3 regions of the Lysinibacillus sp. FW12 genome follow, and region 1 is predicted to be linked to each of the others. Evidence: a T-box and tRNA genes for the amino acid it is inferred to sense, from the RefSeq annotation. Region 1 holds a T-box; the other regions hold tRNA genes.
What was found. A T-box is a leader RNA that pairs with one kind of tRNA and senses whether it is charged. The one in region 1 lies ahead of metG (methionine--tRNA ligase), so its partner is inferred to be a tRNA-Met.
Positions count from the first base shown of each region.

Region 2: it has a tRNA-Met gene. The T-box ahead of metG (methionine--tRNA ligase) is inferred to sense a tRNA for this amino acid. The anticodon was not compared.
Region 3: it has a tRNA-Met gene. The T-box ahead of metG (methionine--tRNA ligase) is inferred to sense a tRNA for this amino acid. The anticodon was not compared.

Region 1 is NZ_CP139094.1:454,877-464,639, reverse strand. It holds gene SJW71_RS02475 (2-isopropylmalate synthase) at 1-1,565, shown strand, start outside; gene metG (methionine--tRNA ligase) at 1,615-3,249, opposite strand; T-box leader at 3,306-3,568, opposite strand; gene SJW71_RS02465 (HAD hydrolase-like protein) at 3,670-4,317, opposite strand; gene fosM (FosM family fosfomycin resistance protein) at 4,333-4,758, opposite strand; gene rsgA (ribosome small subunit-dependent GTPase A) at 4,776-5,846, opposite strand; gene SJW71_RS02450 (type III polyketide synthase) at 6,254-7,336, shown strand; gene SJW71_RS02445 (isoprenylcysteine carboxyl methyltransferase family protein) at 7,338-7,880, shown strand; gene SJW71_RS02440 (GTP-binding protein) at 7,900-9,093, opposite strand; gene rpmG (50S ribosomal protein L33) at 9,263-9,412, shown strand; gene SJW71_RS02430 (hypothetical protein) at 9,733-9,763, opposite strand, start outside.
Region 2 is NZ_CP139094.1:1,154,575-1,164,337, reverse strand. It holds gene nadC (carboxylating nicotinate-nucleotide diphosphorylase) at 1-589, shown strand, start outside; gene nadA (quinolinate synthase NadA) at 576-1,679, shown strand; gene SJW71_RS05940 (VOC family protein) at 1,889-2,305, shown strand; tRNA gene SJW71_RS05935 (tRNA-Glu) at 2,368-2,439, opposite strand; tRNA gene SJW71_RS05930 (tRNA-Ser) at 2,442-2,532, opposite strand; tRNA gene SJW71_RS05925 (tRNA-Asn) at 2,543-2,619, opposite strand; tRNA gene SJW71_RS05920 (tRNA-Ile) at 2,624-2,700, opposite strand; tRNA gene SJW71_RS05915 (tRNA-Gly) at 2,702-2,775, opposite strand; tRNA gene SJW71_RS05910 (tRNA-Phe) at 2,781-2,856, opposite strand; tRNA gene SJW71_RS05905 (tRNA-Asp) at 2,915-2,990, opposite strand; tRNA gene SJW71_RS05900 (tRNA-Met) at 2,994-3,068, opposite strand; tRNA gene SJW71_RS05895 (tRNA-Ser) at 3,122-3,214, opposite strand; tRNA gene SJW71_RS05890 (tRNA-Ile) at 3,230-3,306, opposite strand; tRNA gene SJW71_RS05885 (tRNA-Met) at 3,314-3,387, opposite strand; tRNA gene SJW71_RS05880 (tRNA-Ala) at 3,414-3,489, opposite strand; tRNA gene SJW71_RS05875 (tRNA-Pro) at 3,504-3,580, opposite strand; tRNA gene SJW71_RS05870 (tRNA-Arg) at 3,591-3,667, opposite strand; tRNA gene SJW71_RS05865 (tRNA-Leu) at 3,676-3,764, opposite strand; tRNA gene SJW71_RS05860 (tRNA-Gly) at 3,770-3,844, opposite strand; tRNA gene SJW71_RS05855 (tRNA-Leu) at 3,881-3,965, opposite strand; tRNA gene SJW71_RS05850 (tRNA-Lys) at 3,983-4,058, opposite strand; tRNA gene SJW71_RS05845 (tRNA-Thr) at 4,066-4,141, opposite strand; tRNA gene SJW71_RS05840 (tRNA-Val) at 4,145-4,220, opposite strand; rRNA gene rrf (5S ribosomal RNA) at 4,231-4,346, opposite strand; rRNA gene SJW71_RS05830 (23S ribosomal RNA) at 4,508-7,435, opposite strand; rRNA gene SJW71_RS05825 (16S ribosomal RNA) at 7,741-9,292, opposite strand; gene SJW71_RS05820 (DMT family transporter) at 9,563-9,763, opposite strand, start outside.
Region 3 is NZ_CP139094.1:1,166,571-1,176,333, forward strand. It holds gene SJW71_RS05960 (cysteine desulfurase family protein) at 1-768, shown strand, start outside; rRNA gene rrf (5S ribosomal RNA) at 1,031-1,146, shown strand; tRNA gene SJW71_RS05970 (tRNA-Val) at 1,157-1,232, shown strand; tRNA gene SJW71_RS05975 (tRNA-Thr) at 1,236-1,311, shown strand; tRNA gene SJW71_RS05980 (tRNA-Lys) at 1,319-1,394, shown strand; tRNA gene SJW71_RS05985 (tRNA-Leu) at 1,412-1,496, shown strand; tRNA gene SJW71_RS05990 (tRNA-Gly) at 1,533-1,607, shown strand; tRNA gene SJW71_RS05995 (tRNA-Leu) at 1,613-1,701, shown strand; tRNA gene SJW71_RS06000 (tRNA-Arg) at 1,710-1,786, shown strand; tRNA gene SJW71_RS06005 (tRNA-Pro) at 1,797-1,873, shown strand; tRNA gene SJW71_RS06010 (tRNA-Ala) at 1,888-1,963, shown strand; tRNA gene SJW71_RS06015 (tRNA-Met) at 1,990-2,063, shown strand; tRNA gene SJW71_RS06020 (tRNA-Ile) at 2,071-2,147, shown strand; tRNA gene SJW71_RS06025 (tRNA-Ser) at 2,163-2,255, shown strand; tRNA gene SJW71_RS06030 (tRNA-Met) at 2,309-2,383, shown strand; tRNA gene SJW71_RS06035 (tRNA-Asp) at 2,387-2,462, shown strand; tRNA gene SJW71_RS06040 (tRNA-Phe) at 2,521-2,596, shown strand; tRNA gene SJW71_RS06045 (tRNA-Gly) at 2,602-2,675, shown strand; tRNA gene SJW71_RS06050 (tRNA-Ile) at 2,677-2,753, shown strand; tRNA gene SJW71_RS06055 (tRNA-Asn) at 2,758-2,834, shown strand; tRNA gene SJW71_RS06060 (tRNA-Ser) at 2,845-2,935, shown strand; tRNA gene SJW71_RS06065 (tRNA-Glu) at 2,938-3,009, shown strand; gene SJW71_RS06070 (ABC transporter ATP-binding protein) at 3,142-3,939, opposite strand; gene SJW71_RS06075 (FecCD family ABC transporter permease) at 3,955-5,010, opposite strand; gene SJW71_RS06080 (FecCD family ABC transporter permease) at 5,007-6,011, opposite strand; gene SJW71_RS06085 (ABC transporter substrate-binding protein) at 6,150-7,145, shown strand; gene SJW71_RS06090 (trypsin-like peptidase domain-containing protein) at 7,348-8,664, opposite strand; gene SJW71_RS06095 (MerR family transcriptional regulator) at 8,844-9,605, shown strand; gene SJW71_RS06100 (TraR/DksA C4-type zinc finger protein) at 9,679-9,763, shown strand, end outside.

The DNA.
Region 1 (9,763 bases):
GAAAAATTTGGGTGTTTGATACAACATTACGTGATGGCGAACAAGTGCCAGGAGCTAAACTAAATCTGTATGAAAAAGTTGAGATTGCCCAGCAACTAAAAAAATTAGGGGTCGATATTATCGAAGCTGGATTCCCTGCTTCCTCACAAGGTGATTTTGATGCCGTCAGAGCTGTTGCTGAAAAGGTTGGCAATACAAATGACATTATGATTACGGCATTAGCACGTGCTGTAAAGGCGGATATTGCTGCTGTCTATAATGCTGTCAAATACGCTGAAAACCCAATGATTCATATGGTACTTGGTACATCTGATATTCATGTGGAGAAAAAATTCAGCAAATCAAAGGATCAAATTCTTCAAATTGGCGTTGATGCTGTGAAATACGCAAAAACACTATTACCACAAGTTCAATATTCAACAGAAGATGCATCTCGTTCAGATTTTGAATATCTATGGAAAACGATCGAAGCTGTTATGAGAGCTGGCGCAACTATGATTAACGTTCCTGATACAGTAGGCTTTGCAGAACCAGAGGAATTTGGAGAAATGATTTTTAAATTAAATGACCGTATGAAAAATTTAGATGACAGCGTTCTTTTAAGTGTTCATTGCCACAATGACCTTGGAATGGCAACGGCTAATACGCTTGCTGCCATTAAAAATGGTGCAGATAAAGTAGAGTGTACAATTAATGGTATTGGCGAACGTGCAGGTAATGCTGCATTAGAAGAAGTTGTCATGGCCCTAAAAACTCGTAGCTCTATTTATAATGCTGAAACACGCATCAATACAAAAGAGATTATCAATACCTCTCGTCTTGTTTCTAGCTTTATGGGCTTAGATGTTCAGGTCAATAAAGCCATTACAGGAGATAATGCATTTGCTCATTCTTCTGGTATCCATCAAGATGGGTTGCTAAAATCTCGTGATGCTTATGAAATTGTCCATCCCGAAGACGTAGGTCTTGATGATATGGAGCTAGTACTAACAGCTCGTTCTGGTCGTCATGCCGTAAAAAATGCTCTTGAAAAATTAGGGTTTTCTAATCTTTCAACAGATGAATTTGAAGGGATTTTTGAAGGCTTCTTAAAGCTAGCCGATGCAAAAAAAGAAGTATACGATCACGATTTATACGTTATTGTTGAAAGCTATTATGAAAAGCATGATGCCAACAATAAGAACGCTACACACTACAGTGACCAATTCTTTGATTTCGAAGATCTACAAGTCGTCAGCAATGCAAGCTTCCCTTCTGCAAGTGTTAAGATCTGTAAAGGTGGCGAGGTGTTTAAAGCAAGTGCAGTGGGCTCTGGCCCAATTGATGCTTTATATTCAGCCATTGCAGAAATTACAAACATTGATGTAAAGCTTGTGGAATACAATATCAATAGTGTCTCACGAGGCAAAGAAGCTTTAGGTAAAGTAAAAATTACGATTGAGCATGCAGGTGAAAAGTATATTGCTAAAGCAGCAGATACAGATATATTAAAGGCAAGCGCCCTTGCCTATATTAATGCCATCAATAGCATTGTCGTGGCAAAATTAACACCTGTGATGAATTAAATAATAGAAGAGAGCAGTATGGCTTTAAGAGTCATACTGCTTTTTGATGCTAGAGACTGTCCCTCAGTAATTTTTGATACTCCTCATCAATTCGCTCTACATCTAGACGTTCAAACAATGGCGTCACATCTTGAATGATTGCAGGCAGTTCCACTTGTTCATGCCACATCATATCATTGATGCCTAACATGTTTCTTATTTTCTCAGCTGAAAACGGTAGAAACGGATGTAGTAGCTGGCCTAGATTAGCAATAATATAGACGCAGGTTGCTAATGTATGATTGCCAGCCTTCACATTTTCTTTTACCTGTAGCCATGGCTGTTGTTCGTCAAAATAGCGATTAGCCCCTCGAATATACTCAAAAATAGTCTCTAACGCCTGTTTGAAATGACCAGCCTCTATAAGAGTACCTGCTTCATTAAATAGCTGAATCGTTTGTTTACGAATGTCGCTATCCACTTCCGCTTGTGGCACCTGACAAGAGAATGATTTCTCAATAAACTTCAATGTACGGTTCACAAAATTACCATAGGCTCCTAGTAGTTCACCGTTATGGCTATAAATAAATTCGCGCCATGAAAAATCAGTATCACGGTTTTCTGGCGCATTTATTGTTAAAAAGTAACGAATAGAATCTGCATCATAGCGACTTAGAATATAAGGTACCCACACAGCCCAATTTTGACTAGTAGATAATTTGCGTTTTTCTAATGTTAAATATTCATTCGATACGATATGTGTTGGTAAAGCCTTAGCTCCGATTCCCATTAAAATTGCAGGCCAAATAACCGTATGGAAAGGAATATTATCTTTACCATGGACATAATACGAAATGGTTTCTTCATTCCATAAGTCTTCTATTGCTATTTGATGCTCTTTTGCCCATTCTAGACTGGCTGTTAAATACCCTGCAACTGCTTCAATCCAAACATATATCTTTTTCCCCTCAAAGCCAGGCACTGGAACATCTATACCATTTGGTAAATCTCTTGTTACCGCTCGGTCAGGGACTCCCTCTGCCAAATAGCGCTCCGTCAATCCTATAGCATTATCCCGCCAACGCTTTTCTGCCTTTGCTTCCGCTAAATAAGACTCGAGCCTTCCTTGAAATTGACTAAAGGTAAAATAAAAATGTTCTGTCTCTCTAATCACTGGCTCATTCCCACAAATTTTGCAGCGCTTATCAATTAAATCTAGCGGATCTAAAATTTCTGAGCAGTTATCACACTGGTCACCTCTTGCCTTCGCACCACAATTCGGGCATATCCCTTCGACAAAACGATCCGGTAAAAATTGCTTATCTGTCTCACAGTAAGCCTGTTCAATTTTTTTCTTGTATAAGAAATTGTTAGCAAGCAGCTGTAAAAATAAAGCCTTAACCGATTCATGATGATGCTCTGCGTCCGTTCTTGTGTATAAATCATAAGTAAATCCTAAGTCATTGAAACATCTTGTAAATTCATCATGATAATGATTGGCAATAGCCTCTGTTGTAGTATTTTCTTGTGCTGCACGAATTGAAATAGGCGTGCCATTACAATCACTGCCCGATACATATAACACCTGCTCGCCTTTTTGTCGGTAATATCTAGCCAAAATATCACCTGGTAATAATGCGGCAACATGACCTAAATGCAAAGAGCCATTTGCATACGGCCAAGCTCCTCCAATAACAATTGTCATTCTAAATTGCTCCCCTCACATAAAAAATGGTAAAAAAAATCGCCCTAATCAAATCTGATTAGGACGAGTATACCCGTGTTACCACCTATATTTACAAATAGCTCACACTATTTGCCTCTATCAGTACGTCTCATTCAATAAATAAAAGATACTGCCGCTGTTGTAACGAGTGCCCATCTCGTCGTAATCTACTTGCTAAAAAGCTTTCGGTACGAAGCTCAAAGGTCATTTTCAAAAGGGGTCATTTACCTCATTTCCACCAACAGAGGCTCTCTACAAAATGCTAGTCCAATTTACTTTTCCTTTTCAATGCTTTTCTTATAGGATTGGCACTATTTTACTCTTTCTTGTGCGAGATTGCAATGATTGTCGTTATAGCAGCCCTTCACCAAAAGTTGAGGGAGGAATGTTTGTAGGTAATTAATCTAGCGTTATGTTTAATAATGCTGTTAAATCCTCTATGACAATATCGGCCTTCGCTAATTCGTTATCTTGCGCAAAGTCAAAACGAACGCCTATCGACAGTAGCTGATTGTCATGTGCAGCCTGAATATCAGAAGATCGATCTCCTACTACTGCTCCGTCCTGTACTCCATTTTCAATTATTACCTTTTTGACCAATTCGGATTTATGACCACTTGCAATAGATTGAATGCTATATATTCCCTTTATAAAGCGTCCTAATTGATATGTTTCAACAATTGCCTGTAAATAGTCAACCTGCCCATTACTCGCTATGTATAACGGATAATTCTCTGACAATGCTGCAAGGGCTTGTTCAGCATGTGGATACAATGCCCCTTTACGATTACGTATTTGCTCAATCAACTTTACATGAAATAAGACATTACTCTCTTCACGTATTTCTACCGAATGCATAGGACATAATGTTTCCCAGACAACAGGTAATGGTACACCCATAATTTCTCGATACTTTTCTATCGGCGTTTCTCCCTGCCATAAGCCCTTTGAACGTAGTACATCAAATGTTGCATCAAGTGCAGGCTCTAAAATGAGATTGGTTTGAAATAATGTACCGTCCATATCAAAAATAAACGCTTTATTCATTGAATCACTCCTTGATTAATGATCAAAAAACTCCATATGCAGCTTTTCCTTCTTATAATAACTCAAACGGTCTTGCAAAGTTCCCGTATGAAATTCAAATTTATGGCCATCAGGGTCCGTAAAGTAAATCGATTTTTTATCCTTTTCGTCTCTTTCTCTACCTGCTAAAATATTAACCTTTAATTGCACTAATCTATCATACATTTTATCAAAGTCATCCTCAGAGATCGTAAAGGCAATATGTGTGTAGGAATGCTGGATATCATTGCGCGGTATATCCTTTTCTACATTAAGGGCAAGCCACAGCCCATTTACATCAAAATAGGCTGTAGTCTTCCCCTTTACTAATAGCTTAGCATCGAAAACATTTTCATAAAAAGCGATGGATTCCTCTAAATTAGAAACCGAAAATAGTAAATGATTGATATGTTGAACTGTCATAGAAGTGCTCCTAATGATTATTTATTTCTTTTTTTCAATCCCTTTGTAATTTGCTTCCACTTACGCTGTTCCTCAAGCTTTGCCTGGGCATTTGTTTTACGTTCGATATAAGCCAATTCTCGTTGTAGCTTAAAGTAGCTCTGCAGACGATATTGGTCCAAATCACCATCTATAATAGCTTGCTGTACTGCACAATAAGGCTCTGTTTGATGGGTGCAATCACGATAGCGGCAAGCTGTTGCTAGTTCTTCAATATCTTGAAAGCTCGACGCCAAGCTATCACCTTGATCCCATAATTGAAGTTCTCGCATTCCTGGCGTATCAATCAAACAGCCTCCAGTAGGTAACATTACTAACTCTCGATGTGTCGTTGTATGACGTCCTTTAGCATCATCCTCACGAATACCCGCTACCTTCATCAGCATTTCTCCACATAATGCATTCGTTAATGTTGATTTACCTGCCCCTGAAGAGCCCAGTAACGCCCCCGTCACTCCTTCTTGAAATAATGCCTGAATCTCCATTAATCCTTCACCAGATAAAGCACTCGTTACAAAAATATCTACGCCAAATGCCACGGTCTCCACTTCTTGAACTAGGCTTGCAACATCCTCACATAAATCCGCTTTTGTCAGTACAATAACAGGCTTTGCACCTGAATCCCATGCGGCCACTAAATAGCGTTCCATACGTCGAATATTAAAATCCGCATTCAAGCTCATAACAAGTAATACAATATCGACATTCGATGCGACAATCTGCTCTTGAATTTCTTGACCTGCCACTTTACGTGAAAAGACAGACTTGCGCTGGAATAATTGATGAATGATCGCTCGTTCCTCACCTGGCATTTTCTCTACTAGTACCCAATCACCAACCGCAGGATAGTCCTCACGAGCTAAAGACGTATAGGCATAATGACCAGCAATTGTCGCTAGCCATTCTCCCTCTTCGGCCAACACACGATAAGAATGTTTATGTTCTAAGGTAACCCTTGCAGGCACACAGTTTTTCAGTTTTGGCTGTTTTTTCATTTCTATCATTTGCTCTTCAAAATAAGTTGTAAAACCTAATGTTGTTAATTTCAATTTAATTTCCTCCTAAACGTACATATCATGATGCCTTTTAGCGTAATTGCAATTGACACTTACACCATAGGCTATATCGCGGTTCAGCAATTTGGGACCACGATAAAAAAACCTTGTATCTGCAATTCGGCAGTTACAAGGTTTCACAGGCACGTTTAAAAGGTACACAAATACTCCGAGCTATAGCACGGTGTCATGTTGTATAGTTTAGGCGTGTGAAATTGAACAAACCGAATTGCAGTTCACTAAAAACAGATCTATTCATCATGTCACATCACCTACTTTCCATTTTGTTGTTATTAATATAGCTAAATTTTCAGAAATTGTCAATTCCAATTTTATAAGCATTTATTCCAATCCTCAACGCATAGAATGAACAAGACCACTAACTGCGAGGAGATGTTGGATTGCCTAAAATCATTTCTATTAGCACACATCAACCGCCCTACACATTACAGCAAGCAAATGCAGAGGAACTAACGAAAGAGCTTTTCTATGCAAAAATCCCAAAACTAGAGCGATATTTAAAGGTTTTTGAAAATGGTGGTATCGACACACGACATTTTTGTGTACCACCAGAATGGCATCGTACGAATCACTCTTTTGAGGAACGTAACGAATTATATATTGAATTAGCTACACAATATAGCGTGAACGTCATCCAAGCGTGTTTAGAAAATAACGCCTTTTTATTTTCCCCAATTTCTCCCGAAGAAATTGATGCCATTATTTTTGTTAGTAGTACGGGCATTTCAACACCTAGCATTGATGCGCGTGTTATGAACAAGCTTACCTTTTCAGATCGACTTAAACGTATTCCACTTTGGGGGCTTGGCTGCGCAGGTGGAGCAGCTGGAATTAGTAGAGCTTATGATTTTTGTAAAGCACATCCCCATTCGAAGGTGCTTGTTGTTTGTGTTGAGTTATGTAGCCTCACTTTTCAGCCAAATGATTATTCTAAAAGTAATTTAATCGGTGCATCACTTTTTGCAGATGGTGCCGCTTGTATTCTCATTTGCGGAGATGAAATAGCAATAGACACAAAAGTTCCGTCCCCTACTATTCTAGCTACAGGCTCTAAATGGATGCCAGATTCAGAAAGTGTCATGGGATGGGATGTTAAAAATAATGGGCTCCATGTCATCTTTCAAAAAAGTATTCCTGCCATTATCACCAATTGGCTAGGACCTTTCATTGAACAATTTTTAATGGAACAAGGAATGTACAGCGAACAACTTACTCATTTCATTGCTCATCCTGGAGGAAAAAAAGTATTACAAGCATATGAGGACACACTTTATCTTTCTTCCCAAAAAACCGACATTTCTCGGGAAATATTACGCCACCATGGCAACATGTCATCACCAACAGTGTTATATGTATTAGAGCAATTTATGCTACATGAAGGACAAGTGGAGGATACAGGTTTACTCGTCGCTCTTGGCCCTGGTTTTTGTGCAGAAGCTGTATTATTAAACTGGAGGGAGTAACATGATCTTCTATCTAATTTTAACTCTTGTCATTCTACAAAGACTGACAGAAGTAGTCATTGCCAAGCGCAATGAGAAGTGGATGCTTTCACAAGGAGCTTATGAAGAAGGTTCTTCTCACTACCCGTATATGGTTACTATGCATATTAGTTTTTTCTTGTTTTTAATTGTGGAAGTCGTTACAAATAACAATGGTCTCTCGCCCTTATTTCCATTATTTTTTATATTATTTATAGCTGTTCAGGCATTACGGATCTGGTGTATTCGCTCCTTAGGGACTTTTTGGAATACAAAAATCCTCATATTACCTGATGCTCAAGTTGTTCGTAAAGGTCCATATGAATATATGCGTCACCCAAATTATGCTGTCGTTTGTTTGGAAATTCTCCTTTTACCGATTATGTTTCAAGCTTACTTTACCGCGTTTTGCTTTACATTACTAAACATTACAATGCTCTCTGTACGAATCCCTATAGAAGAAAAGGCATTGCGAGATGCAACAAATTATAATAACGTATTCCAAAAGAAGATTTCGGAGTCTTAACCGAAATCTTCTTTTCTTATTAATGCCATTCCCAGTTAAACGGATTTTGTAGAAGCTCCCATGGGTTACGAAATTCTTCATCTGTTAATAAGCAGCTGTCTAACTGTTTGATAATCTCCTCTTTATCTAGATCAATACCAATCATAACAAGCTGAGTCAATCGATCTCCGAACTCCTCATCCCAATCCTCCAACACTTCTGGACTTTGTTGGAATACATTCTGTTGCTGAGTACTAGACAAAGCTGCTACCCAATATGAAACAGGTTCAATTTTTGCAGATGATCCTGCTTGTGATAGTAATAACGCAACATCCTGGTGTCTTGCACTCCAAATAATCCCCTTTGCTCGTACGATCGAGTCTGGCATTTGATCACACCACTCAACAAATCGCATAGGATGGAATGGTCTTTTGCGTTTATAAGTAAACGAAGAAATCCCATATTCCTCTGTCTCTGGCGTATGATTCTCATGGCCCAGTTCTAACTCCTTTAACCAACCAGCTGATTCTGATACACGCTCAAAGTCAAAGCGACCTGTATTTAATATGTCAACTGGATCAAGAACACCGTTTGTTGTACGAATCAGTTTTGCTTCGGGCTGCAGCGCACGCAAAATACGTTCTAATCGTTCAAGCTCTTCCACAGATACTAAATCACACTTATTTACCACAAGGACATCACAAAATTCAATTTGATCAATAAGCAGGTCTGCAACATCACGCTCATCTAATTCGCCAACTGCTTCCTTCCGCTCCAACAAGCTTTCCCCTGACTGAAAATCATGCCAAAAGCGATGTGCATCTACAACCGTAACCATCGTATCCAATTGACAAAATTTCGTTAAATCAATTCCTAGCTCCTCGTCTAAGTAACTAAATGTTTGTGCCACGGGTATTGGCTCACTAATCCCTGTTGATTCGATCAATATATAATCAATATTACCAAGTTTAGCGAGACGTTCCACCTCCTGCAATAAATCCTCTCGTAATGTACAACAAATACAGCCATTGGATAGCTCCACAAATTTTTCTTCCGTTCGTGAAATACCGCTACCATTCGCAATAAGCCCAGCATCAATATTAATTTCACTCATATCATTGACGATAACAGCAACACGTAAATCTTTCTTATTCTGCAATACATGGTTCATCATCGTCGTTTTACCGGATCCTAAATACCCACTTAATACAGTAACAGGAATTCTCTTTGTCATGTTTACAACTCCTTAAATCGTAATTATTACTATTTACAATTTGTAATTTAAACATACAATATTGAAAAATGCAAAGCTTTTTATTACCTTCAAAAATAAACTTGACAATATTTAATCTTAAATACAATAATTAAATCGTAATAATTACCATTTAAAAAGAGGCCTATTTATGCGTGTACAAGTAACATTAGCCTGCACCGAAACAGGTGATAAAAACTATATAACAACTAAAAACAAACGTAATAACCCTGAAAGGTTGGAGCTAAAAAAGTACTCTCCTCGCTTAAAACGCAAGACACTACACAGAGAAACGAAGTAATTTGAAGAAAGTAACCGTTAGGGATTAAGTTTATCCTTCTTTTGAGCAGATTCCTTTAGATGGTTGATGCCTTCTTTGAGCGGGTTCACCATCCTTTCGAGCGGTTATGCCTTTTCTTTGAGCGGGTTCACCATCCTTTCGAGCGGTTATGCCCTACCTTTGAGCGGATTCTCCATCCTTTCGAGCGGTTATGCCCTACCTTTGAGCGGATTCACCTACCTTCTGAGCGGTTCGAGAACCGCATTGAGAGGGTTCCATTCCAGAATAAAAATGACTGTTTCAAAAGTAAACATTTTGAAACAGTCTGTATAAATTCATAGCTATACCTGCTCTCTATTGATTTCTAATGCC
Region 2 (9,763 bases), 700 kb from region 1:
ATTGTTAATAGGCGAACGTGTCATCTTAAATCTTATTCAACGTATGTCTGCCATTGCAACAGCTACTCACCAAGCAGTCCAAGAAACGATAGGTACGCATGCGAAAATATGTGATACTCGTAAAACAATGCCTGGCATGCGTATGCTTGATAAATATGCAGTGAGAGTCGGTGGTGCTTTTAATCATCGAAATGGACTGTATGATGCCATCATGTTAAAAGATAATCATCTTGCCTTTGCAGGTAGTATAACAAAAGCTGTTCAGACCGCTAGAGAGAAAGTCGGTCATACCGTGAAAATTGAAGTAGAAATTGAAACAAAGGAACAGCTAGATGAAGCCATCATTGCTGGAGTAGATATCATTATGTTTGATAACCGCAGTCCAGAAGAAATTCGAGATTGGCTTCCTTCTGTCCCCCCTACTATTGCAACAGAAGCTTCAGGGGGTATCACACTGGATAATTTAAAGGCTTATGCACAGTCAGGTGTTCAGTGGATTTCACTTGGTTCATTAACCCATTCTGTCAAAGCTTTTGATATTAGTGCACTTGTTCAAATGAAAGGAGCTCATTCCCTTGTCCATCACTAGTTTATTACAACAGACGACACTACTTCCTGAGCATTATCGGACATTATCCGTAGAGGAAATGGAATCTCGTATTTTAGCAATAAAGAAAAAATTAGGCTCTAAACTTTTTATCCCAGGACACCATTATCAAAAAGATGAGGTTATTCAATTTGCTGATGCAACTGGTGATTCTCTACAACTAGCTCAATTATCTGCCGCTAATAAGGAGGCTGAACATATCGTATTTTGTGGTGTACATTTTATGGCAGAAACGGCAGACATGCTGACAATGAAACAGCAACATGTCTATTTACCAGATATGCGTGCAGGCTGTTCGATGGCTGATATGGCGAATATTTATCAAACAGAACAAGCATGGCCAATCCTTCAACAGCTCTTTGGCGATACGATTATTCCTCTAACTTATGTCAATTCAACCGCGGCCATTAAAGCCTTTACGGGACGACATGGTGGTGCCTGTGTTACATCATCGAATGCAAGGGAGCTTGTACAATGGGCATTTACACAAAAACAGCGTATTTTCTTTTTACCCGATCAACATTTAGGGAGAAATACCGCCTATGATTTAGGTATTCCCCTTGAAAATATGGCCGTTTGGAATCCTCATAAAAATATGCTCGAAACTAAGGAATCACTTGAAAACATCCAGGTTATTCTGTGGAAGGGTCATTGTTCTGTGCATGAGGGGTTTACAGTTCAACATACGGAAGTCATTCGCAAAGAACATCCCACAATGAGGATTATTGTTCATCCAGAATGTAGTCGTGAAGTTGTTGCAGCAGCTGATGATGCCGGCTCGACAAAATACATTATTGATACAATCAATCGAGCACCAAGCGGATCTGCATGGGCCATTGGAACAGAAATGAACCTTGTCAATCGTATCATTAAGCAACATCCAGATAAACATATTATTTCGCTAAATGAAAATTTTTGTCCTTGTCTAACTATGAACCGAATAGACCTTCCACATTTACTATGGAGTCTTGAAAGTATTGAACAGGGGCAACCTCATAACCGTATACAAGTAGATGAACATACTACCGCTGAAGCACTTAGCTCACTTGAAAGAATGCTTGTACGGGGGTAACAAGAAGAATTTTAAAAGCAGACATGTTGTTGTATCAATATTTCTGCTTTTTTTGTAAAGTTAAGGAGTTATGAAAAACGTCGTTCATTTTTTGATATGACTTATACTTTTTTGATTAAGGATGTTGGGAAATAAATGAAATCCATTTACTTGTAGAAATTGACATGGATTTATTTTCTATGATACTGTCGATTTGGAGGTGATAATCAATGGCTTTTCAATCGAAAAATATATTTATCAATTTACCAGTAAAAGATCTTAACAAATCAATCAACTTTTTTAAAGACTTAGGTTTTGAATTTAATCAACAATTTAGTGATGAAACAACAGCTTCAATGATTATTAGCGAAAATATCTTTGCATTAATAATGGTAGAAGAACGATTCAAAGGATTTACAAAGAAGGAGATTGCAGATACAGCTACTTCTGCAGAGGCGATATTATGTCTTTCCGCTGAAAACCGAGAACAAGTAGATCAATTAGTAAATAAAGCACTAGCCTCTGGTGGTAAACCTTACAGTGAACCACAAGATCACGGATTTATGTACGGCTGGGGATTCCAAGATGTAGATGGGCATATTTGGGAAGTAGTATATATGGATGAAAGCGCACTAAATAATGAGTAATTATATATCTATCTAAATATAAAAAAAACAGTAGCTGCAAATGCAGTTACTGTTTTTTAGTATGACCCGTACGGGATTCGAACCCGTGTTACCGCCGTGAAAGGGCGGTGTCTTAACCACTTGACCAACGGGCCAATGGCGGAGAAGGAGGGATTTGAACCCTCGCGCCGGTTACCCGACCTACACCCTTAGCAGGGGCGCCTCTTCAGCCTCTTGAGTACTTCCCCAAATAAAAAATGGCTCCGAAGGCAGGACTCGAACCTGCGACAACCTGATTAACAGTCAGGTGCTACTACCAACTGAGCTACTTCGGAATAATGGTGGGCCTAAATGGACTCGAACCATCGACCTCACGCTTATCAGGCGTGCGCTCTAACCAGCTGAGCTATAGGCCCTTGGAGCGGGTGATGGGAATCGAACCCACGACATCAGCTTGGAAGGCTGAGGTTTTACCATTAAACTACACCCGCATAAATGGTGGGTCAGGACGGAATCGAACCGCCGACACTTAGAGCTTCAATCTAATGCTCTACCAACTGAGCTACTGACCCATTTCGTCCATGCTAAGCTTGCTCACTCTTTTGCTTCTCATGTTTTTCATTATAATAATGGCGGTCCCGACCGGGATCGAACCGGCGATCTCCTGCGTGACAGGCAGGCATGTTAACCGCTACACCACGGGACCTTTTGGTTGCGGGGGCCGGATTTGAACCAACGACCTTCGGGTTATGAGCCCGACGAGCTACCACTGCTCCACCCCGCGATAATGATATTCTGTTTCGAGTTTTTAAAGCACCATTTATAAAAATTTAAAACTGGAGGAGGTAGAGGGATTCGAACCCCCGCGCGGTGTTACCCGCCTGTCGGTTTTCAAGACCGATCCCTTCAGCCAGACTTGGGTATACCTCCGTTACACTATATAAATGGTGGACCTTGCAGGACTCGAACCTGCGACCGGACGGTTATGAGCCGTCTGCTCTAACCAACTGAGCTAAAGGTCCTTTAAGATGGCGGCAGAGGGGATCGAACCCCCGACCTTACGGGTATGAACCGTACGCTCTAGCCAGCTGAGCTACGCCGCCAGGATCTTTATACTGGTTATTTACTATGGTGGAGCCTAGCGGGATCGAACCGCTGACCTCCTGCGTGCAAGGCAGGCGCTCTCCCAGCTGAGCTAAGGCCCCATAATTTTAGGAAATGGTCGGGAAGACAGGATTCGAACCTGCGACCCCTTGGTCCCAAACCAAGTGCTCTACCAAGCTGAGCTACTTCCCGTTCGTTCTTTTGGCGCGCCCGACAGGAGTCGAACCCATAACCTTCTGATCCGTAGTCAGACGCTCTATCCAATTGAGCTACGGGCGCATAATAAATGGTGCCGAGGACCGGAATCGAACCGGTACGGTAGTCACCTACCGCAGGATTTTAAGTCCTGTGCGTCTGCCAGTTCCGCCACCCCGGCACATTTGGAGCGGAAGACGAGGTTCGAACTCGCGACCCCCACCTTGGCAAGGTGGTGTTCTACCACTGAACTACTTCCGCATGTGCATAAGTTTTTTTATCTGGCAATGAAAATAATGGTGCGGGTGAAGGGAGTCGAACCCCCACGCCTTGCGGCGCTAGATCCTAAGTCTAGTGCGTCTGCCAATTCCGCCACACCCGCTTATTATTATTTCAAAATGGTGAGCCATGAAGGACTCGAACCTTCGACCCTCTGATTAAAAGTCAGATGCTCTACCAACTGAGCTAATGGCTCGAAAAAATGGTGCCGGCTATAGGAATCGAACCCACGACCTACTGATTACAAGTCAGTTGCTCTACCTGCTGAGCTAAACCGGCATATGGTGGAGGATGACGGGCTCGAACCGCCGACCCCCTGCTTGTAAGGCAGGTGCTCTCCCAGCTGAGCTAATCCTCCTGGGTATTATGCCTAGCGACGTCCTACTCTCACAGGGGGAAGCCCCCAACTACCATCGGCGCTAAAGAGCTTAACTTCCGTGTTCGGTATGGGAACGGGTGTGACCTCTTTGCCATCATCACTAGACTTGCACGTAGATGTGCTGTCTTCTGCATTACAATAAGGATATAGCATTCTTAGCAGAAGTTCCTATATGTTAAGCTTCAAAATACACTATGTATAAAAGCTCTTATGAAAGAGTTGTTCTTTCAAAACTGGATAAACGTACATTGACTGCTTCAAACAATTTGGTTAAGTCCTCGATCGATTAGTATTCGTCAGCTCCATGTGTCACCACACTTCCACCTCGAACCTATCTACCTCATCGTCTTTGAGGGATCTTACTTACTTGCGTAATGGGAAATCTCATCTTGAGGGGGGCTTCATGCTTAGATGCTTTCAGCACTTATCCCGTCCACACATAGCTACCCAGCGATGCCTTTGGCAAGACAACTGGTACACCAGCGGTGTGTCCATCCCGGTCCTCTCGTACTAAGGACAGCTCCTCTCAAATTTCCTACGCCCACGACGGATAGGGACCGAACTGTCTCACGACGTTCTGAACCCAGCTCGCGTACCGCTTTAATGGGCGAACAGCCCAACCCTTGGGACCGACTACAGCCCCAGGATGCGATGAGCCGACATCGAGGTGCCAAACCTCCCCGTCGATGTGGACTCTTGGGGGAGATAAGCCTGTTATCCCCGGGGTAGCTTTTATCCGTTGAGCGATGGCCCTTCCATGCGGAACCACCGGATCACTAAGCCCGTCTTTCGACCCTGCTCGACTTGTAGGTCTCGCAGTCAAGCTCCCTTGTGCCTTTACACTCTACGAATGATTTCCAACCATTCTGAGGGAACCTTTGGGCGCCTCCGTTACCTTTTAGGAGGCGACCGCCCCAGTCAAACTGTCCGCCTGACACTGTCTCCTGCCCCGCTAAGGGGCATGGGTTAGAATTTCAATACAACCAGGGTAGTATCCCACCGACGCCTCCTTCGAAGCTGGCGCTCCGAGATCTCTGGCTCCTACCTATCCTGTACAAGTTGTACCAAAATTCAATATCAGGCTACAGTAAAGCTCCACGGGGTCTTTCCGTCCTGTCGCGGGTAACCTGCATCTTCACAGGTACTATAATTTCACCGAGTCTCTCGTTGAGACAGTGCCCAGATCGTTACGCCTTTCGTGCGGGTCGGAACTTACCCGACAAGGAATTTCGCTACCTTAGGACCGTTATAGTTACGGCCGCCGTTTACTGGGGCTTCAATTCGCAGCTTCGCTTGCGCTAACCACTCCTCTTAACCTTCCAGCACCGGGCAGGCGTCAGCCCCTATACGTCACCTTACGGTTTTGCAGAGACCTGTGTTTTTGCTAAACAGTCGCCTGGGCCTATTCACTGCGGCTCTCATGCGCTTGCACGCTCAAGAGCACCCCTTCTCCCGAAGTTACGGGGTCATTTTGCCGAGTTCCTTAACGAGAGTTCTCTCGCACACCTTAGGATTCTCTCCTCGACTACCTGTGTCGGTTTGCGGTACGGGCACCTCTCACCTCGATAGAGGCTTTTCTTGGCAGTGTGAAATCAGGAACTTCGTCCATACGGACTCGCCATCACAGCTCAACGTTACAGTGTGCGGATTTGCCTACACACACGCCTTACTGCTTGGACGCGCATAACCAACAGCGCGCTTACCCTATCCTACTGCGTCCCCCCATTTCTCAAACGGTGAGGAGGTGGTACAGGAATATCAACCTGTTGTCCATCGCCTACGCCTGTCGGCCTCGGCTTAGGTCCCGACTAACCCTGAGCGGACGAGCCTTCCTCAGGAAACCTTAGTCATACGGTGGACGGGATTCTCACCCGTCTTTCGCTACTCATACCGGCATTCTCACTTCTAAGCGCTCCACCAGTCCTTCCGGTCTGACTTCAACGCACTTAGAACGCTCTCCTACCACTGACATCGTAGATGTCAATCCACAGCTTCGGTGAATCGTTTAGCCCCGATACATTTTCGGCGCAGCGTCACTCGACCAGTGAGCTATTACGCACTCTTTAAATGATGGCTGCTTCTAAGCCAACATCCTGGTTGTCTGTGCAACGCCACATCCTTTTCCACTTAACGATTACTTTGGGACCTTAGCTGGTGGTCTGGGCTGTTTCCCTTTTGACTACGGATCTTATCACTCGCAGTCTGACTCCCGTGTATAAATATCTGGCATTCGGAGTTTGTCTGAATTCGGTAAACCGGGATGGCCCCCTAGTCCAAACAGTGCTCTACCTCCAGTATTCTCATCACGAGGCTAGCCCTAAAGCTATTTCGGAGAGAACCAGCTATCTCCAAGTTCGATTGGAATTTCTCCGCTACCCACACCTCATCCCCGCACTTTTCAACGTGCGTGGGTTCGGGCCTCCAGTAAGTGTTACCTTACCTTCACCCTGGACATGGGTAGATCACCTGGTTTCGGGTCTACGACCACGTACTATTTCGCCCTATTCAGACTCGCTTTCGCTGCGGCTCCGCCTTCTAAAGCTTAACCTTGCACGTAATCGTAACTCGCCGGTTCATTCTACAAAAGGCACGCTATCACCCATTAACGGGCTCTAACTACTTGTAGGCACACGGTTTCAGGATCTCTTTCACTCCCCTTCCGGGGTGCTTTTCACCTTTCCCTCACGGTACTGGTTCACTATCGGTCACTAGGTAGTATTTAGCCTTGGGAGATGGTCCTCCCGGATTCCGACGGAATTTCACGTGTTCCGCCGTACTCAGGATCCACTCAGGAGAGAACGAACTTTCGACTACAGGGCTTTTACCTGCTCTGGCGGACCTTTCCAAGTCGCTTCATCTAACTCGCTCTTTTGTAACTCCGTATAGAGTGTCCTACAACCCCAAGAGGCAAGCCTCTTGGTTTGGGCTCTTCCCGTTTCGCTCGCCGCTACTCAGGGAATCGATTTTTCTTTCTCTTCCTCCAGGTACTTAGATGTTTCAGTTCCCTGGGTCTGCCTTCAAGACGCTATGTATTCACGTCAAGATACTACGCGATTAAACGTAGTGGGTTCCCCCATTCGGAAATCTCCGGATCAAAGCTCACTTACAGCTCCCCGAAGCATATCGGTGTTAGTGCCGTCCTTCTTCGGCTCCTAGTGCCAAGGCATTCGCCGTGCGCCCTTAATAACTTAACCTATAGCTTTCAATACACATCGCATTTCGTTGTCAGCTTCACTCGTTCAATCAGTCACGTACTGAAGTACGCTCCTTCATTCACTCGATTGCTTCCTAGAACTGCTTGTGTCTTGAAACCTTACTGATGTTATTAAGCCTATAAAAAACTTAAAAAATAAATGTGTTTGTTACAATTTCAATGTCGTTTTATCCAGTTTTCAAAGAACAAGTTTTGAAGTATTTCATTCGGAAGAATGAACCTTCAAAACTGAACGCAAAACGTAATCTTACAAACCCAAGGTTTGTATTCCGAAATAATCCTTAGAAAGGAGGTGATCCAGCCGCACCTTCCGATACGGCTACCTTGTTACGACTTCACCCCAATCATCTATCCCACCTTCGGCGGCTGGCTCCAAAAGGTTACCTCACCGACTTCGGGTGTTACAAACTCTCGTGGTGTGACGGGCGGTGTGTACAAGGCCCGGGAACGTATTCACCGCGGCATGCTGATCCGCGATTACTAGCGATTCCGGCTTCATGTAGGCGAGTTGCAGCCTACAATCCGAACTGAGAACGACTTTATCGGATTAGCTCCCTCTCGCGAGTTGGCAACCGTTTGTATCGTCCATTGTAGCACGTGTGTAGCCCAGGTCATAAGGGGCATGATGATTTGACGTCATCCCCACCTTCCTCCGGTTTGTCACCGGCAGTCACCTTAGAGTGCCCAACTAAATGATGGCAACTAAGATCAAGGGTTGCGCTCGTTGCGGGACTTAACCCAACATCTCACGACACGAGCTGACGACAACCATGCACCACCTGTCACCGTTGCCCCCGAAGGGGAAACTATATCTCTACAGTGGTCAACGGGATGTCAAGACCTGGTAAGGTTCTTCGCGTTGCTTCGAATTAAACCACATGCTCCACCGCTTGTGCGGGCCCCCGTCAATTCCTTTGAGTTTCAGTCTTGCGACCGTACTCCCCAGGCGGAGTGCTTAATGCGTTAGCTGCAGCACTAAGGGGCGGAAACCCCCTAACACTTAGCACTCATCGTTTACGGCGTGGACTACCAGGGTATCTAATCCTGTTTGCTCCCCACGCTTTCGCGCCTCAGCGTCAGTTACAGACCAGAAAGTCGCCTTCGCCACTGGTGTTCCTCCAAATCTCTACGCATTTCACCGCTACACTTGGAATTCCACTTTCCTCTTCTGCACTCAAGTCCCCCAGTTTCCAATGACCCTCCACGGTTGAGCCGTGGGCTTTCACATCAGACTTAAAGGACCGCCTGCGCGCGCTTTACGCCCAATAATTCCGGACAACGCTTGCCACCTACGTATTACCGCGGCTGCTGGCACGTAGTTAGCCGTGGCTTTCTAATAAGGTACCGTCAAGGTACAGCCAGTTACTACTGTACTTGTTCTTCCCTTACAACAGAGTTTTACGATCCGAAAACCTTCTTCACTCACGCGGCGTTGCTCCATCAGGCTTTCGCCCATTGTGGAAGATTCCCTACTGCTGCCTCCCGTAGGAGTCTGGGCCGTGTCTCAGTCCCAGTGTGGCCGATCACCCTCTCAGGTCGGCTACGCATCGTCGCCTTGGTGAGCCGTTACCTCACCAACTAGCTAATGCGCCGCGGGCCCATCCTATAGCGACAGCCGAAACCGTCTTTCAGTGTTCCACCATGAGGTGGAACAGATTATTCGGTATTAGCCCCGGTTTCCCGGAGTTATCCCAAACTATAAGGTAGGTTGCCCACGTGTTACTCACCCGTCCGCCGCTAACGTCAAAGGAGCAAGCTCCTTCTCTGTTCGCTCGACTTGCATGTATTAGGCACGCCGCCAGCGTTCGTCCTGAGCCAGGATCAAACTCTCCATAAAAGAAATTTGATTAGCTCAAATTGTTTTGCTGGCATCAATTTTGATGTCCAAAATTTTGTTTTGTTCACTAGCCGAAACTAGTTACTTAAAACTTTATTGATTACGTTTTGCTTGTTCAGTTTTCAAGGTTCATTTTGTTTAAGTCGTTTTAGCGACTTTACTATCATATCTCATTCTCAACGAGAAGTCAACAACTTTTTAAATTTCTTTTTTTCAAGTGTTCCTTCTTGTTAAGGACAAGTAATAATATATAATATATCATTTTTAAAATCAAGCATTTTTCATAAAAAATTTAAAAATCTTTTTTATATCAATTACAAACAATAGGATTCCTACTAATACAATTAACCCACCAAAGATTTGGGTAACGATTAAATACTCCTTAAATATCCACAATGCTAAAAGAGCTGCACCAACCGGCTCAAAGAGAATAGCTATTGAAACAACATTCGTACTTACGTATTTAATAGA
Region 3 (9,763 bases), 710 kb from region 1:
ATGGGGTATGAAGTGACAAAATTGCCGTTAAAGAAGGATGGTTGTATTGATTTGCAGGAACTTCAAAAAACAATACGATTAGACACGGCTTTGATTACCATTCAACATGTTAATTCAGAGATTGGCTCCATTCAGCCTCTGAAGAAAATAATAGAGCTGGCAGGAGAATCAGGTGTTTACTGTCATATTGATTGTGTTCAGTCATTTGGAAAATTAGCTATACCAAAAGGAATAGATGCTATTACAATTTCGGCTCATAAAATAGGTGGGCCAAAGGGGTGTGGTGCGGTTTATCTAAATCCCTCCATCCGCGTGCAAGCATTAACACCAGGTGTGACACATGAGAGAGGTTTAAGAGGAGGTACATTAGATACGCCTGCAATTGTGGCCTTTGCAGCTGCAATTGAAAACTATCAATATGAATTACAACATTATGTGATGTTAAGAGGAGTTTTAAAAAGTAAACTGCCTGAATCATGCAAGCTAATAGAATGTAAGCAGCAATTACCTAATATTTGTGGTGTAATGATGGATAGATTAGAGGGCCAATATGTTCTTTTAAAGCTGAACGAGTCGGGAATCTGTATCTCTACAGGTAGCGCATGTGATATTCATAGTGAATCTGGAACGAAGGCTATTTTATCGATGGGTTTTTCTTTGGAAGCAGCACGTCAATTTTTTAGAATCTCTTTTGGCCCTTCGACAACAATTGAAGAAATTACAAGATTAACAATAGAGCTTTCAACCATTTCATTAGATAACAAGTGAGGGAAATCATAAGGCCTTCACTTGTTTTATTATAGATTTTAGGCTATAAAACATATCAAGAAAAATAATTGTTTTCTTTTGAAACAACAATTGATATAATATTTTGCAGGGCAATATTTTCTCTTACTTAACAAAAATATCTTTAAAAAGTAATAATTTCTTTTTTTTATAAAAAAGTATTGCACAATGTTAAAAAACGTTATACAATAATTCTTGTCTTGAAGGACAGGTAAACAACTTCAAAACAAGATACATAAAATAGTCTAGTGATGATGGCAAAGAGGTCACACCCGTTCCCATACCGAACACGGAAGTTAAGCTCTTTAGCGCCGATGGTAGTTGGGGGCTTCCCCCTGTGAGAGTAGGACGTCGCTAGGCATAATACCCAGGAGGATTAGCTCAGCTGGGAGAGCACCTGCCTTACAAGCAGGGGGTCGGCGGTTCGAGCCCGTCATCCTCCACCATATGCCGGTTTAGCTCAGCAGGTAGAGCAACTGACTTGTAATCAGTAGGTCGTGGGTTCGATTCCTATAGCCGGCACCATTTTTTCGAGCCATTAGCTCAGTTGGTAGAGCATCTGACTTTTAATCAGAGGGTCGAAGGTTCGAGTCCTTCATGGCTCACCATTTTGAAATAATAATAAGCGGGTGTGGCGGAATTGGCAGACGCACTAGACTTAGGATCTAGCGCCGCAAGGCGTGGGGGTTCGACTCCCTTCACCCGCACCATTATTTTCATTGCCAGATAAAAAAACTTATGCACATGCGGAAGTAGTTCAGTGGTAGAACACCACCTTGCCAAGGTGGGGGTCGCGAGTTCGAACCTCGTCTTCCGCTCCAAATGTGCCGGGGTGGCGGAACTGGCAGACGCACAGGACTTAAAATCCTGCGGTAGGTGACTACCGTACCGGTTCGATTCCGGTCCTCGGCACCATTTATTATGCGCCCGTAGCTCAATTGGATAGAGCGTCTGACTACGGATCAGAAGGTTATGGGTTCGACTCCTGTCGGGCGCGCCAAAAGAACGAACGGGAAGTAGCTCAGCTTGGTAGAGCACTTGGTTTGGGACCAAGGGGTCGCAGGTTCGAATCCTGTCTTCCCGACCATTTCCTAAAATTATGGGGCCTTAGCTCAGCTGGGAGAGCGCCTGCCTTGCACGCAGGAGGTCAGCGGTTCGATCCCGCTAGGCTCCACCATAGTAAATAACCAGTATAAAGATCCTGGCGGCGTAGCTCAGCTGGCTAGAGCGTACGGTTCATACCCGTAAGGTCGGGGGTTCGATCCCCTCTGCCGCCATCTTAAAGGACCTTTAGCTCAGTTGGTTAGAGCAGACGGCTCATAACCGTCCGGTCGCAGGTTCGAGTCCTGCAAGGTCCACCATTTATATAGTGTAACGGAGGTATACCCAAGTCTGGCTGAAGGGATCGGTCTTGAAAACCGACAGGCGGGTAACACCGCGCGGGGGTTCGAATCCCTCTACCTCCTCCAGTTTTAAATTTTTATAAATGGTGCTTTAAAAACTCGAAACAGAATATCATTATCGCGGGGTGGAGCAGTGGTAGCTCGTCGGGCTCATAACCCGAAGGTCGTTGGTTCAAATCCGGCCCCCGCAACCAAAAGGTCCCGTGGTGTAGCGGTTAACATGCCTGCCTGTCACGCAGGAGATCGCCGGTTCGATCCCGGTCGGGACCGCCATTATTATAATGAAAAACATGAGAAGCAAAAGAGTGAGCAAGCTTAGCATGGACGAAATGGGTCAGTAGCTCAGTTGGTAGAGCATTAGATTGAAGCTCTAAGTGTCGGCGGTTCGATTCCGTCCTGACCCACCATTTATGCGGGTGTAGTTTAATGGTAAAACCTCAGCCTTCCAAGCTGATGTCGTGGGTTCGATTCCCATCACCCGCTCCAAGGGCCTATAGCTCAGCTGGTTAGAGCGCACGCCTGATAAGCGTGAGGTCGATGGTTCGAGTCCATTTAGGCCCACCATTATTCCGAAGTAGCTCAGTTGGTAGTAGCACCTGACTGTTAATCAGGTTGTCGCAGGTTCGAGTCCTGCCTTCGGAGCCATTTTTTATTTGGGGAAGTACTCAAGAGGCTGAAGAGGCGCCCCTGCTAAGGGTGTAGGTCGGGTAACCGGCGCGAGGGTTCAAATCCCTCCTTCTCCGCCATTGGCCCGTTGGTCAAGTGGTTAAGACACCGCCCTTTCACGGCGGTAACACGGGTTCGAATCCCGTACGGGTCATACTAAGTGCAGTAGATGAATTTCATCTACTGCACTTTTTAATTTTAGTCATAGATTTATAATATAGCTACCATAAATTAAAGCCTACACAGGATAGTTTAATCTGTGTAGGCTTTTAATTTTACTAAGAAGCTATGAAATTCTACGTCCTTTTCCATATGGAATGCATAGAGGTGTACCAAATATTGGATCTGTCGTCATTTGGCAATCAAGGTCAAACACATGACTAACTAAATCAGTTGTCATAATTTCTTCTGGTTTACCTTGACGATAGACACCACGATCACGGACAGTAATAATATGATCGGCATAGCGACATGCGAGATTAATATCATGTAATACCATAATAATCGTTCGCTTTTGCTGTTGGTTTAACTCGTACAATAAATCTAAAACTTCTATCTGATGAGTTAAATCTAAGTATGTCGTAGGCTCGTCCAAAAGAATAATATCCGTATCTTGAGCAAGCGTCATAGCAATCCAAGCACGTTGACGTTGTCCTCCTGATAGCTCATCCACTGGTCTATCTTGTAAATGCTCTGTGCCTGTTGCTCTTAAGGCATTTAATACGATTTCTTCATCCTTTTCCGTCCACTGTTGACGCCAGCTTTGGTAAGGATAGCGACCTTGCTTCACAAGCTGTAGGACAGTTAGGCCTTCTGGTGCAACAGGGGATTGGGGAAGAATCGAAAGATTTCTAGCCACCTGCTTTGTTGATAATTTAAAAATATCCTCTCCATCTAATAGAACGGAACCTTTTTTAGGTTTTAATAATCGAGCGATGGAGCGTAGGAGTGTGGATTTACCACAGCCATTCGCTCCAATTAATACAGTAATTTCATTCAAAGGGATAGATAAATTGAGATCTTCGATAATATTGGAATCACCATAACTTAATGTAAGGGATTTGGTTAATAACGATTCAGTCATGTAGTATAGACTCCTTTATTTATTAGGATTTCTAAATAGTAAATAGATAAAATAGGGAGCACCAATGGCAGCGGTAAAGACACCAGCGGGTACTTCTAACGGGCTAAAAGCAGTACGACCAATAATATCTGCTATCATCACAAGCAATGCTCCGATTGCTGCAGATGCTGGAATAAGTACACCGAATGATGAACCAACAATGCGTCGTGCAATATGAGGTGCCATTAATCCTACAAACCCAATGGCGCCAGCAAATGCTATAGCACTCGCTACTAGACTGGAACATAATAGGATTAAGTAAAGGCGTGTTTTTTGAACAGATTGCCCAAGGCTTGACGCTGTATCATCACCTAGTTCTTGAACATTTAACTGTCGTGTAATAAAGAATGTAATAAGTAGTAGAACGATGATCAATGGTACAACGATTTGTACTTGATCCCAATCTGCACTTTTGACACTACCCGTAATCCATTTATTCGCTTCACTCGCTTGATAAATTGGCCCGATAATCATTAACATGGTAGTAATAGCTTGCATAAAAGCTGACACGCTAATACCGATTAAGACAAGACGATTTGGTGTGACACCATCTTTCCAAGCAAATAGATAGACAATACATCCGACAACAGTAGCTCCTATAAAGCCTGCTAATGGTAACCATTCTATACTAACTGTTAAAGAGTGATTAGAATCACTGAAAATAGCTAAGAATCCAACAACTGCTGCACCACCACCAGCTGATATCCCGATAATATCAGGTGAGGCAAGTGGATTTTTTACGATTCCTTGTAAAATGGCACCTGCTACGGCTAACGCCATTCCAGCAAAGGCAGCAATGAAAATCCGAGGCATTCGGAAATCAATAATGATTAGCTGATCAAAATCTGACCCGTAACCAAGAAAAGCTTGTAAAACCTTTAATGGATTGATGAAAGAATCACCAAATGATGCACTAAAAAAGAAAACAGCAACTGCTAGTAGACTAATCACCATTAATTTTTTTGCAGCTTGTACATCTAATAAAAAAGAAAATTTTTGTTGAAGTAAACGAATTGTTTTTACATGTTTCATTTATTTTTTCCACCTTTTCGCGCAAGGTAAATAAAGAATGGTGTGCCAATCATAGCCGTCATAACTCCTACTGGAACTTCTTGGGGCATAATAATATAACGAGCCGCAACATCAGCCAGCAATAAAAGAATCCCTCCAAGTAACGCAGCCATAGGAATAAGCCATCGATGATCAGTGCCGACAAACTTTCGCGCAAAATGGGGAACGACAATGCCAATAAAACCAATGGGACCAGCAATCGCAACAGCGCCACCTGCTAAAAAAATAACGATAAGTCCTACTAAGATTTTCATCAGCCCTAATCGTAATCCTAATCCTCTTGCTACATCATCTCCAAGAGCAAGAATATTCATTTTGGAAGAAATAATGAGTGCTGCTATCCATCCGATTACTAAATAAGGAAGAACAGAAAGTAGAATTTCAAGTTTTCTACCCTGTACAGAGCCAGCTAACCAAAACAATACTTGATCGAGTTCAGCTTCATTAGTAGCGAGTAAACCTTGTGTAAATGAAGCAAAAAGTGCACTAATGGCAGCCCCTGCTAAAGTGATTTTCACGGGAGTAACAGCATCCCTACCTGAAAAACTAATCGAATAAACGGATAAAGCAGCGATTGCTGCACCTAGAAATGCGATCCATGCAAAAGATTGCAGGCTGGAAATATGGAAAAAAATCATGGCAAAGACAACAGCAAAGCCTGCACCTGCATTGATACCCAAGATTCCTGGAGAGGCTAATGGATTTTTTGTTAAGGTTTGCATAAGCACGCCTGTAATAGCTAACGAAGCACCAACACAGCTGGCTATAAGTGCTCTTGGAATACGAACATTTTGAATAATAATATGCTCATTTGAATTGTTAAATTGTATAAAAGATTCATAGGTCGTTTGAATAGAAGTATTCGCATAACCGTAAACAATACTAATCCCCATACAAAGAAGTAAGAGAACAACCCCTACTAGTAAAGCCATTATCTTGGAATAATTATTTTTTAATATCATATTGAACTATACTCTTTTCTAAAAAATTACTAAATTAATGATTGACATTAATAGATACATACAATACGATTAATATCGATCTTAGATGAAAGTGATTTTCATTCTCGTCTAATATGCCTAAACATTTTATCATATACAATGGAGGAAGAAAAGGTGCAAAAAGCATTTCAAAAACTATTAGTTTTGCTAGCTGTTATGGCTATTTTTGTGCTAGCAGCATGTGGCGATTCTAAAGATACTACCAAAGATGAGAAATCAAAAGAAAGCAATGCATACAGTGTCGAACATGCAATGGGTACAACTGAAGTAAAAGATACACCAAAGCGTATCGTTGTTTTAACAAATGAAGGAACAGAAGCATTATTAGCACTAGGAATTAAACCAGTAGGTGCAGTACAATCTTGGACAGGCGATCCATGGTATGATCACATTAAGGATCAAATGGACGGTGTGGAAGTTGTCGGTATCGAACATGAAATTAATATCGAAAAAATCGCTTCTTTAAAGCCAGATTTAATCATCGGTAATAAATTACGACAAGAAAAAGATTATGCGAAGCTTAGCAAAATTGCGCCAACTGTGTTTTCAGACACATTACGTGGTGATTGGAAAGAGAACTTTAAATTATACGCAAAAGCAGTAAATCAAGAAACAAAGGGACAAGAGGTGCTAAAAGCCTACGAAGATAAGTTACTAGCGCTGAAAGAAAAGCTTGGAGAACAAACAAACCAAGAAGTTTCATTTGTACGCTTTATGGCAGATAAATCTCGTATCTATTACACAGATTCATTCTCAGGCGTTATTTTTGATGCTTTAGGATTTAAACGTGTGCCAGCACAAGCAGATTTATTTAAAGATAATGCAAAATTAGGTAACTTAGCGATTGAAGTAGGAAAAGAAGCAATTCCTCAAATGGATGGGGATGTTATTTTCTACTTCACGTACATGCCAACAGGTGATGATTCAGCATTATCAACTGAACAGGAGTGGACACAAGATCCACTTTGGAAAAACCTAACGGCTGTTCAAAAAGGCAATGCACATAAAGTAGATGATGTTATTTGGAATACTGCTGGAGGCATTTTAGCAGCCAACATTATGCTAGATCAAGTGGAAGAAATTTTTGTTAAATAATTAATCATTAAACTATACATTCATCGGCATTAGATGAATGTATAGTTTTTTTATTTCTTATAAAAAATGATAGACGAAGAAGTTGATCATGAAGGGAAAATTTGAGGTAGTAAGTGCAAGAAAAAGTGTCTAACCTTTGAGACACTTTAAAAGCATTCCGATTGATTGTTTTTTTCCTTGTTTTCGAATGACAAAGAAATTATTAGTGAATGGTAATGTGAGAAATTTTAAAAGCACCGTAATCATCTGTTATAACTGTATAGGTTTTATAGCGATCATAGAATTGGTAATTCCCTTGTGCATCATAAAAATCAAATGTTTCATTCATATCCACGAAATATTGACCATTTGAATATTGTACATCTAGCACTTCATTATTAGTAAAATAGAAGTAATGTCCTTGATAGGCAATTTCATTAATATATTTCTCTAGTTCTTGATAAGCTGAACTGTCAGGTGCAAGCATATCAATAATCCAATAAAAATCACCTTCATTCAGTGCCATCTCGTAATAGAGACGGAATGCTTGCACGAATTGCCCTGCTAGCAAAGCATCTGTTTCGTTAGTGGATTTTGTTTCAATAGTGGATTGTTGACTATTTTCATAAACATTCGCAACAGCACGAACCTCATTTGCAGAAAGTGGTTTAGCAACCCATCCTTCAAATTGGTCAAGCATAACGTAAAGAGGGATGGAGAAAGCAAAGTTAGTACTTGTTTCAGTTGTGTAAAGTAGAGAATTAATCCCTATGACATTGCCTGTATTGACATCAACCAATGGGCCACCGCTACTCCCCTTATCAATTTGTGCATCTACCTGATAAATTTGCTTATAAATAAAGTTTTCAAGCTTCATGTCCCGTTTATTGCCTGTTATATAGCCAATAGATGCTGAATTTTCAAAGCCTTGTGGACTACCAAATGCAATAACCTCTAAGCCAATAGGTGATTCGGTTGTTTCAATTCCCAACGGTTGTGTGTCTTGATAGCTAGGTGCATGAATTAAAGCAATGTCGTAGCGGTCTGATATACCGATAACCGTTCCTGGTGATTCTTGACCATTGGCATTACGAAGCGTGACATCCACTTCTCCTTGAACAACATGTGCATTTGTAATAACATAACCACCCTTTTTATACAGGAAGCCAGAACCTTGACTATTGTTACTGAGGACCGTGAATACCTTTTGTTGAATTTCCTTTATTAGGGTGACACGATCAACCTGCTGTGCATGAGCTTCTTGTTTTTTTGTGAGTTCTTCAGAGGAAACTTGCTGTGTATTTACCTGTTGCTTATCATTTACTTCTGAGTAAGTAGTAGTTTGATTCTTTTTATCAGTGAAAAAGTCCCAATATGCATAGCCTAGTCCACCGATGGCAAGAAAGCAGACCGATAATACGATAATTGCCCATGTTGGGATACCTTGTTTTAATAATGATGAATTCATAAGTTTACTGCCACAATCAGAGCAAAATTTGCTGTCTGAAAGATTCTCATGCTGACAATTTGGACACTTCATCCTATCACGCTCCTGTGAAATATTTACTATTCATATCGGCAAGTAAAAATTGCTTTATAGGTATTTATGGAATTATATGAACTGAAAGGATGAATATGGTTTAGAAAATTTATTTTCATTTTGCTATTGACCTTAACGTTGCGTCAAAGTTTACAGTAGCATTAGTGGGAGGTGACAACATGGAATATACAATTCAAGAGCTAGCCCAAATGTCGGGAGTTAGTACGAGAACATTACGCTATTATGATGAAATTGGGCTGCTGAAGCCAGCTAGAACCAATGAGGCAGGCTATCGATTTTATGGCCAATATGAAATTGATATGCTACAGCAGATTTTATTTTATCGTGCATTGGATATGAAGCTAGCAACGATTCAGGCCATTATTCAGGCGCCTAACTTTCAACATGCCGAGGCGCTAAAAACACATAGAGCTGCTTTGCTTCAACGCAAGGAGCAGCTTGAAACCATCTTGCAGACAGTAGAAAAAACAATACAATCCATTGAGGAGGAACGACCAATGTCAAATGAAGAAAAATTTAAAGGTTTTAAAGAAAAGTTAATCGAGGATAATGAAAAGCAATATGGCCAAGAAATTCGCGCCAAATATGGAGATGAAACAGTGGATGCTTCGAATGCTAAGCTGATGAATATGACAGAACAACAATATCAAGCAATGCAGCAGTTAGAGCAGCAAATGTTTGAGCGTTTAGCAGAAGCAATGGAGCTTGGTGATGCTACAAGTGACTTGGCGATGGAAGTAGCTGAGTTGCATAAACGCTGGCTGAGCTTTACGTGGAAGGAATATTCAACAGAGGCACATGCTGGGCTAGCTCAAATGTATATCTCGGATGAACGTTTTACTGCTTACTATGATGAGCGAAGTGCGACGGGAGCAGCACAATTTTTACATGATGCGATTATAGCTTATACGAGGAAATAAAAGCATCCTTATTGCTGACATGTTTTAGAAATCGTAAATGAGGAAAATATGAAGGCATGAGGAGGGGATTTTTATGGATCAACAAGTTATGCAAAAATTTAAAAGACAACTAGAGCAAGAATTACAAACAATAGAACAACGAATAAAGGAATCGGAGC